DNA from 3 places in the Priestia sp. 53B2 genome. Region 1 is predicted to be linked to each of the others. Evidence: riboswitches for the same ligand, from Rfam matches in the RefSeq annotation. Region 1 holds a riboswitch; each other region holds the start of a gene.
What was found. Region 1 has a riboswitch for S-adenosylmethionine ahead of ACN6NE_RS03595 (BMP family lipoprotein). Riboswitches for the same ligand answer to the same signal wherever they lie in the genome.

Region 1 (4,195 bases):
TGGAACGTTTCCGGTAAGAGCATTTGCCGAGGTAGAAAGAAAATGATCCAGTTACATAGATATATAGAAGTGCAGGAGTTTAAAAACCATGTAGAACCGCTTTTAGCGAAAAATGAAATTCTTCATAACTTAGCGCTTGGCATTTTACACAGCTTAAATGAAAGCAGCAAACCAAATTTTATGGGTGTTATTTTAAAAGACAGCTGTGTTGCGCTAGTATTACTGCAAACCCATCCTAAGCAAATCATCCTGTCTCAAATACAGAAGCTAACGGAGCGTGAACTAAGCGAAGCGGCGGAGCTGTTACAAGAAATCGACATACCGGGCTTAGTTGGAGAAAGACAAACAGTTTTATATCTTTCTCAAAAACTAGCAACGCTAAAAAATCAAGAAGCTTCTTTGAAAATGGATCAGCGTATTTACCGGTTAGACAAAATAAAAAAAGCTGCGGATGCTGAAGGAATGCTGGTAAAAGCAAGGTTGGAGCACCTTTCGCTCGTAACGGAGTGGGTTCGAGAGTTTATGTATATCATTGGGGAGCCTATATCGAAAGAACAAGCTGTCAAAACAGGAGAAGCTTTTATTAAAGCAGGACGGTTATTTTTATGGGAAGTGAATGGCAAGTACGTATCCATGGCAAATGCCGCGCGTCCAACAGCTCATAATATTACGATTAACTATGTGTACACGCCTCTTGAAGCACGTAAAAAAGGCTATGCCTCAAGCTGTGTGTCCGCACTTTCTCAGCTTATGCTAGACGAAGGGTTTCAAACAACAAGTCTATACACAGATATGACAAATCCTACGTCTAACAAGATTTATATGGAGATTGGGTATGAACACGTAGCCGATTCAGCATTGGTTTTATTTCATGAAAAAAAGTAGCAGGCTGTCTGCTACTTTTTCTATTACTTAAGGCTTTTCAACTAAGTTTACGTGATTTAACGTTTTGGTATCGTCAAAAATAAATTCAAGATCATAGGCGCCGGCATGATACGTGTACTTTGTTTGAGTCGCACCATCACCTTTTACTTTACTTGTAAAGTTCGGCTGACCTAATTCTTTCTTTAAGTTAGCTTGCGTGATGGAGCCTAGATTTGTTTGACGCTCTACATTTGTACCAAAATAGCGGATTTCGTTAATGACGTTATTTTGGTCATAGCCAAATGCATATCCAGGGTGACCCATTTCCGCATGATAGTAGTCAAAGTTGTTTGATGAACCTTCAGGCGGCGGACCGAACTGATCACGGACATCTTGACGAAGGCTTTTACCAATTTTTAAGTCTGCTGTTAAGCGTGGCACTTCACCTTGCACCGCCGCATTATAAATTTCATTAATGTTTTTTACAGCTGTTTGACTGCTTGTTTCTTGAGAGGTAGCTGCATGTGTTGGTGTATCAAACTGAGCGACAGGAGCAAATCCAAAAGCAGCAATTCCTGTAATCGTTGCAGCAGCAGCTGCTTTTGATAATCGCTGTTTCATTTTTACAATTTTTCCTCCTTAGTATATATGGATTTAGCAACTCTGGCCCACCTAAAGGGCAGGTGGGTCGGAGCTGCTAGACCTAAGCGTTTGCCGCCCTCCCTTGCGGGGCAGGCAGCATCCGCATAGGTGAACCCTTGTGGGAGTAGTCAAGGAGTCTTAGTTGAGTTGGTAACTGATATATATAATTTAACACGTCTTTTAGAATGTAAACGTCAGTTAAAGTAAAAAGTAAAAAACAATTCATTTATCATAGGTGAAAAGATTGGTTTCTATTCCTTTATTAGGTAAAAAACGTAATATAGAGAGGATTCTAATTCATTATAAAATATTAGGTATTAACCGAGATTACTATATACTAAAGCAACTAAAAGAAAACACCACCCTATGAATACAAGGTGGTGTTTTTTAGTTAGATTATCTTACCTTAGTTTTGCTCTTGCTATCCCTGTTACTGCAATACTAGTAATAAAAATAACTACGATTTCAACATTGGTTGGGGTATCAAAAAATATTTTTGATACCGCCAAAGCGATAATGAATCCAAGGGCTACTCCAGATAATTCTTTTATCAATTTCAACGTTAACACCTCTTAAAAAATATCGCTGAGGAAAAGTCTAACATTCTTGGTGAAGTGATTTCAATCGATAGTGGATTAACAAAAGAGATATAATAAAAGTGCTCTGCTACACATGACCCTTCTAGAAGACTAGCAGACTTACCGTAAGCGCTTTGCTAGGAGGAAGGAATACGATGATTAATTTAGAAGATTGATCTGTATTTTAGTAGACTAAAACCGTATAATCCTATCTGTTTTTAAAGTTTTTTTGCGTGAAAAAGAAAAATAATATTGACAATTGTTAAAAAACTATTAATATTGACTATATTACATAAAACAAATAGCTATTGTTTTCCTTATCAAGAGAGGTGGAGGGACTGGCCCTGTGAAACCCGGCAACCGCTGTCTATGACAGAATGGTGCCAAATCCTTAAGAACAGTATGTTCTTGAAGATGAGGAAGAGACGTTTGGTTAACGAGCTCTTCCTTTTTATAAAGGAAGAGCTTTTTTTATATTATAGGGGGAGTAAGTTAAATGAAGAGATTTCTTATTTTAGCAGTTGCGCTTGTACTACTCGTAACTGGCTGTCAGTCCAAAAGCACAAAAAGTAGTGGAAGCGAAGAGGAAGGAAAGAAGCGAATTGCTCTTGTTTTACCTGAAAAGATTGGGGTTAACCCGTTTTTTCAACAAATGGATGATGGAGCAAAACGCGCTGGGAAGAAGTATAACATTGATGTAAAGACAATTGAGTCTACGGATCAAGCAGCCATTGAAAGTAACTTGCGTGCTGCCGTAGCAGAAAACTATGACTTGATTATTACATCTTCTTTTGAATCCGAAGATGCGTTGAAAAAAGTAGCTCAAGAAAACCCGCAGCGTCAATTTGCGATTATTGATACAGTGGTCGATTTACCAAATGTAAGAAGCGTTGTATTCCGTGAACAAGAAGCTTCATATCTATTAGGAGCAGCGGCAGGATTGGTTACAAAAACGAATAAAGTAGGAATGGTTGCAGCTGATGATATTCCATTATTAAAAAAATGGACGGTAAGTTTTAAAGAAGGATTACAATCAACAAATCCAAAAGCAGAGTTTCTAGTAAACTATGTTGGAAGCTTCTCCGATCCAGCTAAAGCAAAAGAACTTGCTATTTTACAGGCTTCAAAAGGAGCTGACTTTATCGCCGGAGCTTCAGCGGTAGGCGACTTGGGTGTATTTGAAGCAGCAAAAGAAAAGGGTTTTTATACGGCAGGCCAAGATATTGACCGCACGGAAGTAGATCCTGAGCATATCGTTTTATCGCAGTTAAAAGGATCTGATGCGGCAGCTTATGAAACGGTAGAAGCACTGGCAAATGACAAATTTAAATCGGGCGTAGTGACATACGGCTTAAAAGAAAAAGGTGTTGGGTTAACGTATGTGACTCAAGACAGCAAGACGCCTCTTAATGACTTTGTAGGGCAAGATGTAATTGAACAATTAAAAGAAATTAAAGATTCGATTATTGATGGAAAAACAGTGGTAAAAGATCCGTTAGCAAAGTGAGTTGAAAAGAGAAGTCGAGTAAGGCTGGCTTCTCTTTCTTATTTTTGAAAAAATCCTAATGGGGAAAGGAGCAATGAATAGAATGAGTGAGCTGCTGCAGTTAACGAATTTGACGAAGAAATACGGTTCATTTTTAGCAAATGATAACGTGTCCTTTAAACTGAAAAAAGGCGAGGTCCACGCGCTGGTTGGAGAAAATGGCGCTGGAAAAACGACGTTGATGAGAATGCTTTACGGAATGGAAAAGCCGAGTTCAGGAAGTATTCAGCTACATGGGAAAACCGTCTCGTTTTCATCTCCTGCAGATGCGATCAAAAATGGAATAGGCATGGTGCATCAGCATTTTATGGTTTTTCCTCATTTTACAGTGGCTGAAAACATTGTCTTGGGGCATGAGCCAAAGAAAGGCCTCTTTTTTAATAGAAGGCAGGCGAAAGCAGATGTACAGCAATTAACCCAAACCTATCAAATTTCAGTAGATGTTCATAAGAAAGTAAAACATTGCTCAATTGGAGAACAGCAAAAAATTGAAATTTTAAAAGTGCTGTATCAAGGAGCAGAAATCATTATTTTAGACGAGCCTACCGCCGTTCTTACTCCTCAT
Region 2 (4,195 bases), 140 kb from region 1:
CTTGCCACGGATAAATCGACATAATGACAAATAACGCACCGACGTAGAAAATCAGAATACGCCAAAAGACAGAATCAATCGCTCTTGCTAGAGATTTTTCGGGATTTTTCACTTCTCCCGCGGTAACGCCGATCATTTCAATTCCTAAATACGCAAACATGACCATTTGCAGCGACAGCAAAATACCTTTGAATCCGTTCGGGAACAGTCCACCATTGTCCCACAAGTTTTTGATACCAGTCGCAACGCCGCCGTTGCCGATTCCAAACACAATCATTAATAATCCAACGGCAATCATTAATACAATCGCTAAAATTTTAATAAGTGCAAACCAAAATTCCAGTTCACCATATGCCTTAACAGCTAAGAAGTTAACCGTTGTCATGATGACAAGCGCCGATAAAGCCCAAATCCAGTTTGGTACATCCGGATACCAATACCCCATATAAATACCAACGGCTGTAATTTCAGCCATACATGTTACAACCCATAAAAACCAGTAGTTCCAACCTGTTAAATAACCAGCAAGCGGCCCTAAGTAGTCGCGTGCGTACTTGCTGAATGAACCTGCAACAGGTTTTTGAATCGCCATTTCTCCAAGTGCTCTCATAATAAAAAACATAATCATTCCGCTAAATCCGTACGCCAATAATATTCCTGGTCCTGCTAATTTAATAGCAGATGCAGATCCAAGAAACAGTCCTACCCCTATGGCTGCTCCTAAGGACATCAGCGTCACATGTCTTTCTTCTAACCCGCGTTTCAATTCTTTCCCCTGAGTTTTCCCCTGCATAAACGTCTCCCCTTTTTCCAATCTGTCAAAACGAGATGAACACAGCCTTTTTTGTTAGCGCTTTCATATAAGTTTGTGCTAAAAGACAGCTAGGCTGTATATTTGTATTCTATCACCTTTCTCTCACTTTTCTTTTGTCGAAAAACAAAAAAATTATCTTATCATTTTGTTTAAACGCACAATTAGACATAGGCCCTGCTTTTTTAATATGTATTTATTATTGCACTTAAGTAATAGTATTTTTTAAAAATAGAAAAACGCCGACTCAACTCCGTCAGCGCATCGTTCATTTTATGCTTTTTTATAAAAACTAGCATTTATCTCGCGGGTTCAAAAGTTTTACAGCCAGGTTCTTCCATTCCAGAAACATGGTGACTACTTTCAGGACTCACAACGTAAATGGACTCTGCACTGCATTTATTTCCGGATTTCCAATACATGCACTCATTCACTTCACATAATACACCTTGGGCCACGGTTATCCCTCCTTTTCTTGTCTTATCTATTTACTACCCGAAATATAGCACTTCTAACATTTTCACGTAAAAAAAACCGCTTGTTTATCAAGCAGATTTTTTTATTGCGTGTGTTCAACATACTGTTTTTTAGCTAAATATAACTCACGGCTCAGCGTGATCCGTCTTTCTCTCAAGCGGCTTAATTTAGCCTGAAATTGTTCGTTAGTTGGTTCTTCTTGAATCAAGCGATACGTAAAAGAAATATCTTCATTTAACTGTTTAAAATCTTCCCATATCTCTTGAACGAGTGCAGATTGTTTGTCTTCAAATGAGCGATTTTGCCTCGTTTTTAGGACCGCTAAAATTTCATGCTGCCACGTTTCGTCTTTTATTTCTTTGGCTAATAAGTATAGATCTAAATAATCATCAGTGCTTAACGCTGTTTGTCTATTGTTCAATGTCCTCACCTTTTCTATACGAAATGTTTCTTCCTAAGAAGAGGATTTCATCATAGAAAAAGATTCCTCTTCTTATCTGTCAGAGCTAGGCTATGCTGGAATTAGCACCATTCAATAATTGTGGTTGCTGAGGCTTCAAAGGGCCAGTCCCTCCACCTCTCTAGATAAGAATATTCCGTTTTTAAATTATTTCTGACTATTCTAATATGTTTTATAAGTTACGTCAATAGCTTTTCAATAAAAAGAAAAAAGAAGTAAAATATGGTATGCTTTCATAAAGGATGGTGAGCACATGAAACGATATCTGTTATCTGCTTTTTTGGGAAGCTTGCTGCTGCTTCTTACTATTGCTTTTTCATCTACTTTCCATATTGCAATTGTCAAAACAACGGGAAGCATTGGAGGGATTATTTTAGCAGCGGCAGCTTTGATTATGAACGCGCTTGAAGATCCCCCCTCCTCAGACAATATAGGTGGAGGAGCCGTTGAAGTACTAGATAAAGGCTCTGTTTGGGCTACTTATTTACTTTTACTTTCATTACCAAACCTCATCGCATGTATAACATCTTATGTTTTATGGACTCGCTGACATTCACTAACGTTACGGACATTTTACCACCTGCAGGCTCATTGATATTTGTTTATCTACAAATCCAAGTTCACGATACACATGCTGTGCAAAATTCCCAGCATGAACGCTGAGTCTGATTTCACGGTACCCTTTGATAGACAATTCATCAATTGCTTTTTGCATTAACGGCTTGGCTAGACCTTGCCCGCGGTATTCTGGTACAACATATAATTCGTAAATAAAGCCAATTTCTTCTTTTGAAAAGAAGTCGGCAGATGGGCCGACAAGAACCCAGCCTGCGAGTTTATTTTCTTGTCTCGAAACTAAATAATAACAGCCTTTTTCAAGGGCACTACCAACTAGTTCATTTACGCGTTCAGTTGACGGATGAAACTGCTTCATTGTTCCTTCAAACAGCGCACCAGCAGATTTCGTTCGAATTTCCTGTAATTCTTCTTCAGTAGCTTTTACAATCATTACGATCTCTCCTTTCGTGTTCGTTTTCCACATGCAGAGATAAATTCCTGCAAAAAAAGTCTTCGCCTAAGCGAAGACTTTTATTTAAATTCAAATTGCTCTTGATGATTACCTTGTTCGTCCGTCCAGTTGATCATGATGTCTAAACCTGCCGCTTTTCCAGGAACAGCAAAATTCGCATAGCGAAAACGCTGACCGCTTTTGCTTAAGTTAGACCTTTCAATAGGAGAAAACAAGCTGTATTTCGCCTTATTTTTTCCTTCGTGTCGAAAAGCTTGGACCTGCACGCGCTCTACGTCTTTTCCAATGTTTTCAACGGTTAATCCATATGTATGATAGACGTTATTTTTCCACTTTAGCTGATTATCTCCCGTCATGCTCGCTTTTGTCAGTTCAACCGACCATTGTTCAGATGATTTCTTCATTGGAAGCTTCTCAATCGAAAGAGCGCTGACATGAATGGCTGCAAAAGCAAGCCAAACAAAACAAAAAGTGCTGACTGTATAAAATAGTCTTTTCATAGATTTTGATCTCCTTAGAAATTTTAGTAGTAGCATTTCCTGTTAACTTAAAAATTATGATAAACGCTTTAACAAAAAAAGCCTCTCCATTTAGGAGAAGCTTCTTAAATTAATGCATAAGCAAATCTTTGTGTTTGTCTAATGAGTGTTTTGTATATAAATCTCTTTCAATCGCATATTTAGGACGCTGTTTCACTTCGTTGAAAATTTTGCCAATGTATTCTCCGACAAGACCCATTCCCATTAGCTGCAGGCCGCCTACAAGCCAAATTGATAAAATAAGAGACGTCCAGCCGATTTGCGTATGATCTAAATATTTTTGAATCAGCGCATAAATACCAAACGCAATACTAAAGAGAAAAGAAGCTCCTCCAAGCAGCGTTAATAAGCGTATCGGCGCTACGCTAAAAGATGTAATCCCATCAAATGCAAAAGCAAGCATTTTCTTTAACGGATATTTTGATTCGCCCGCCATCCGTTCTTTTCGGTCATATGTGACTTCCGTGGAGCGAAATCCTACTAATGGTACAAGGCCTCGTAAAAAAACGTTTCCTTCTTTATATTTCATGAGTTCGCCAAGAGCACGTTTGCTCATGAGACGAAAATCAGCGTGATTTTGAACGAGCTGAATTCCTAGCTTATTCATAAAACGGTAAAACCCTACTGCCGTGGTTCGTTTAAAAAATGTATCGGTTTCTCTGCTGTCTCGAACACCATATACGACTTCATACCCGAGCCAATATTTCTCCACAAAAGTACGAATGACGCTGATATCATCTTGCAAATCTGCGTCAATGGAAATGACGCAGTCAGATTGCTTATGGGCTGCTTCTAGTCCTGCGAGCAAAGCATTTTGATGTCCTACATTTCGCGCTAGCTTTAACCCTTTTACAAACAAATTGCTGCAGCTTTCTTTT
Region 3 (4,195 bases), on a different contig from region 1:
TTAACGTCAGCACTTAAAAGTTCTTCGCTATCGCCAGCTTCAGCGATTATTTCTCCCCACGGATCGATGACTAAGGAATGTCCGGCAAATGTGTTATTAGGATCTTGGCCTACACGATTACACGCGATTACATAGCATTGATTTTCGATTGCACGGCTAATGAGCAGGGCTTTCCAGTGAGCAAGTCTTGGAGCCGGCCACTGAGCGACAACAAACAAGACTTCTGCTCCGCTGCTAGTATGAACCCGAATCCATTCTGGGAAACGAATATCGTAACAAATAACTCCTGCGCACAGTGACTGTTCAAGTGTAAAAAGATTTTTTGCTGTTCCTGCTTCTAAATACAGGTGTTCATCCATTAATTTAAATAAGTGCAGTTTACTGTATTGTGATACTTCACGACCTTTTCGGTCAAAAATATACATCGTATTTGTGACGCCTTGCTCTGTTTTTTTCGCGATCGAACCTGCCACAATATTTACTTCGTTCGTTTTAGCAAACTGAGAGATTAATTGCTTGGCTTGCTGCCCTTCATCATCTGCAATTTCGTCTAGCCGGGTCAAATCATAAGCTGTATCCCATAGCTCAGGAAGTACAAGGATATCAGGGTTTTCTTTCAGGGCTTCCGTCATTTTTTGTTCGATATATTTTCGGTTTTTAGTTGGGTTTCCAAACGCAATATCAAGCTGCAAACACGTAATTTTTACACTCACTTTATCATCCGTCCTTTTTTTAGTAGTTGAAAAAAATGACTTTACAAGTTGAGTATTACAATATATTATTTGTGACTAGAATTTCAAGAATTTTTTGAGAAGGTGTGCGATGATGAAACAATTTGAGCAATCGGAACTATTAAAAAGTTTACCAAAACAATTTTTTGCATCACTTGTAGGCAAGGTAGGAAAAGTAATGGCCCAAGGGCACGACGTTATTAACTTAGGGCAGGGAAATCCTGATCAGCCTACTCCTTCACATATTGTAGAAACACTGCAAAAAGCAAGTGCTAATCCTATGCATCATAAATATTCTCCATTTCGGGGGCACAAGTTTTTAAAAGAGGCCGTTGCGACTTTTTATAAGCGAGAATATGGTGTTGATGTGGATCCTGAAAAAGAAGTAGCTATTTTGTTTGGCGGAAAGGGTGGACTTGTTGAAATTCCGCAGTGCTTATTAAACCCTGGAGATACGGTGCTGGTTCCGGATCCTGGATATCCTGATTACTGGTCTGGAGTAGAGCTTGCAAAAGCCAAGATGGAAGTGATGCCGCTCACGGCTGAAAATCATTTTCTACCCGTATACGAAGAGATAAGTGAAAGTGCTAAAGAACAGGCAAAGCTCATGTTTTTAAACTATCCGAATAATCCTACTGGTGCAGTGGCAACGGCAGAATTTTTTGAAGACACCGTGGCATTTGCTGCCAAGCACGATATTTGTGTGGTACACGACTTTGCATACGGAGCAATTGGATTTGATGGTAAAAAGCCAATCAGCTTTTTACAGACTCCTGGTGCAAAAGAGACGGGAATTGAAATTTATACTCTTTCTAAAACGTATAACATGGCGGGATGGCGAGTTGGATTTGCTGTAGGAAATGAAAGTGTAGTAGAAGCTATTAATCTTCTTCAAGATCATATGTATGTCAGTCTCTTTGGGGCGGTTCAAGAGGCAGCAGCCGCAGCTCTGTTGGAACCTCAACAATGTGTGAATGATTTAGTTAAGCGCTATGAATCTAGACGCAATACCTTTATTCAAGGGCTTCGAGAAATTGGTTGGGATGTTACATCTCCAGCGGGTTCCTTTTTTGCATGGCTAAAAGTTCCTGAAGGATATACTTCTGAACAGTTTTCAGATTTACTTCTTGAAAAAGCCCACGTTGTAGTGGCGCCTGGAGTAGGCTTTGGAACATATGGTGAAGGCTATGTGCGCGTAGGACTGCTGACGGATGAAGAGCGCATGAGAGAAGCTGTATCTCGAATAAAAAAATTAAATTTATTTTAAAAACGCATTGACAATCCTTTTTGAGTTGGCTTAATATGTAAGAAGTTAACGAGATTAATAACCGATAAATCCTAGCGGTATTTTTTATTTAGTATATAATCTACGAATTCAATTTAAATAAATAGCAACTTTCTTATTAAGAGTAGGTGGAGGGACTAGCCCGATGAAGCCCGGCAACCGACTTAACGCATGTTAAGCACGGTGCTAATTCTTGCAGCAGCAGCTGAGAGATAAGAAGAGCAACGAAAGCCTCTTCTTAATTACAGAAGAGGTTTTTTTATTAACGATATTAAACAGCAAGGGAGTTTTTAGCATAATGAGCGAAATCGTTGCAAGCTACTTACTACATGATAATAAAGGAAATTTTCATAAAAAAGCGGAAGGAATCGCTTTAGGACTAACCGTCGGCTCATGGACAGATCTGCCGCTTTTAGATCAACAGCAGCTTCAAAAGCATAAAGGGCGCGTCGTGTCCGTAACTGAGCTTCAAGATTGCGAACGTGTAAACGGCTATTTAGGCGGAGAAATTAAGCAGGCTATTGTCAAAATTGCTTATCCAACTGCCAACTTTTCAAGAGATTTACCGGCTATTTTAGTTACGGTTTTTGGAAAACTATCGCTTGATGGAAAAGTGAAATTATTAGACTTGGATTTTCCTGATGAATTATTAGCTGAATTCCCAGGACCGCGCTTTGGAATAGAAGGTATCCGAGAGAAACTAGGCGTTTATGACCGTCCGCTTGTGATGAGTATTTTTAAAGGCGTGATTGGAAGAGATATGACGTACTTAACAACTCAGCTGCGTGAGCAAGCGCTTGGCGGAGTGGATTTGGTTAAAGACGACGAGATTTTGTTTGATAGTGAACGAACACCTTTTGAAGCTCGCGTTACAGAAGGAAAAAAAGTACTGAATGAAGTATACGAAAAAACGGGACACCGCACGCTGTATGCTGTTAATTTAACGGGACGAACGTTTGAATTAAAAGAAAAAGCGAGAAAAGCAGCTGAGCTAGGAGCCGATGCTCTTTTATTCAACGTATTTGCTTACGGGTTAGACGTACTGCAGGGACTTCGAGAAGATGATGAAATTAACTTGCCGATTATGGCACACCCAGCTGTTAGCGGAGCGCTTACGCCATCAGAGTTTTACGGTTTTTCAAATTCATTACTGCTTGGAAAGCTATTGCGTTTAGCCGGAGCAGATTTCTCACTGTTTCCATCACCATACGGAAGCGTAGCGCTTTCTCTTGAAGATACGACAGGCATTGCCTACGAATTAACGCGTCCTGTATACAAGTATAAGCAATCTTTCCCGGTTCCTTCAGCAGGAATTCATCCTGGAATGGTACCGCAGCTTGTGAAGGACTTTGGAATCGACAGCATTATTAATGCAGGAGGCGGAGTTCACGGTCATCCAGACGGAGCTATCGGAGGAGGAAAAGCATTCCGTGCGGCGATAGATGCAGTACTCTCTCATCAAACATTAGCCGAAAAAGCTGAAGAATCAAAAGAGTTGCAAAAAGCTTTGCAACTATGGGGAACAGTAGAGGTGAAAGCATGACATCGTTAAAAATCTTTTGTGACTTTGATGGAACAATTACAAATAGCGATAACATTATTGCTATTATGAAACAATTTGCTCCTCCGGAGTGGGAAAGTATTAAAGACGACGTGTTGGCACAGCGCGTTTCCATTCAAGAAGGAGTAGGGCAAATGTTTGCCTTGCTCCCCGTGGAATTAAAGGAAGATATTATTTCTTATATTTTAGAGACGTCTGCTATTCGAGATGGATTTGATGATTTTATTGCCTATACAAAAGAGCACCATATTCCGCTTTATATTGTAAGCGGAGGAATTGACTTTTTTGTAAAACCACTTTTGGGAAATCGAGTTGCAGAGGAAATGCTCTACTGCAACGGATCTGATTTTTCCGGTGAGCATATTTCCATTACGTGGCCTCATACATGTGATAAACAGTGTACAAATGACTGCGGCTGCTGTAAGCCAACGATTATTCGCCATCTTGCAGATGAAAGAGATCATACGGTTGTTATTGGCGATTCAATTACGGATTTGCAGGCTGCCAAATTAGCTGATACGGTCATTGCACGTGACTTTTTAATTAAAAAATGCGAAGAGCTATCTCTACCGTATCGTCCTTTTTCTACTTTTTATGATGTGATTCATCATTTACAAG

Region 2: linked by a shared signal. The riboswitch ahead of ACN6NE_RS04395 (hypothetical protein) and the one ahead of ACN6NE_RS03595 (BMP family lipoprotein) in region 1 are both predicted to bind S-adenosylmethionine.
Region 3: linked by a shared signal. The riboswitch ahead of mtnW (2,3-diketo-5-methylthiopentyl-1-phosphate enolase) and the one ahead of ACN6NE_RS03595 (BMP family lipoprotein) in region 1 are both predicted to bind S-adenosylmethionine.

What each region holds. Positions count from the first base shown of each region.
Region 1 is NZ_JBLZXA010000008.1:54,950-59,144, reverse strand. It holds gene ACN6NE_RS03615 (cyclase family protein) at 1-46, shown strand, start outside; gene ACN6NE_RS03610 (GNAT family N-acetyltransferase) at 43-885, shown strand; gene ACN6NE_RS03605 (YjgB family protein) at 913-1,485, opposite strand; gene ACN6NE_RS03600 (hypothetical protein) at 1,908-2,066, opposite strand; SAM riboswitch class I at 2,399-2,505, shown strand; gene ACN6NE_RS03595 (BMP family lipoprotein) at 2,581-3,591, shown strand; gene ACN6NE_RS03590 (ABC transporter ATP-binding protein) at 3,674-4,195, shown strand, end outside.
Region 2 is NZ_JBLZXA010000008.1:198,606-202,800, forward strand. It holds gene alaP (alanine permease AlaP) at 1-793, opposite strand, end outside; gene ACN6NE_RS04390 (DUF1540 domain-containing protein) at 1,111-1,269, opposite strand; gene ACN6NE_RS04395 (hypothetical protein) at 1,371-1,709, opposite strand; SAM riboswitch class I at 1,779-1,880, opposite strand; gene ACN6NE_RS04400 (hypothetical protein) at 2,002-2,298, shown strand; gene ACN6NE_RS04405 (GNAT family N-acetyltransferase) at 2,311-2,757, opposite strand; gene ACN6NE_RS04410 (hypothetical protein) at 2,838-3,278, opposite strand; gene ACN6NE_RS04415 (glycosyltransferase family 2 protein) at 3,388-4,195, opposite strand, start outside.
Region 3 is NZ_JBLZXA010000020.1:607,909-612,103, forward strand. It holds gene ACN6NE_RS17210 (carbon-nitrogen family hydrolase) at 1-713, opposite strand, end outside; gene ACN6NE_RS17215 (pyridoxal phosphate-dependent aminotransferase) at 826-1,998, shown strand; SAM riboswitch class I at 2,129-2,235, shown strand; gene mtnW (2,3-diketo-5-methylthiopentyl-1-phosphate enolase) at 2,315-3,559, shown strand; gene ACN6NE_RS17225 (2-hydroxy-3-keto-5-methylthiopentenyl-1-phosphate phosphatase) at 3,556-4,195, shown strand, end outside.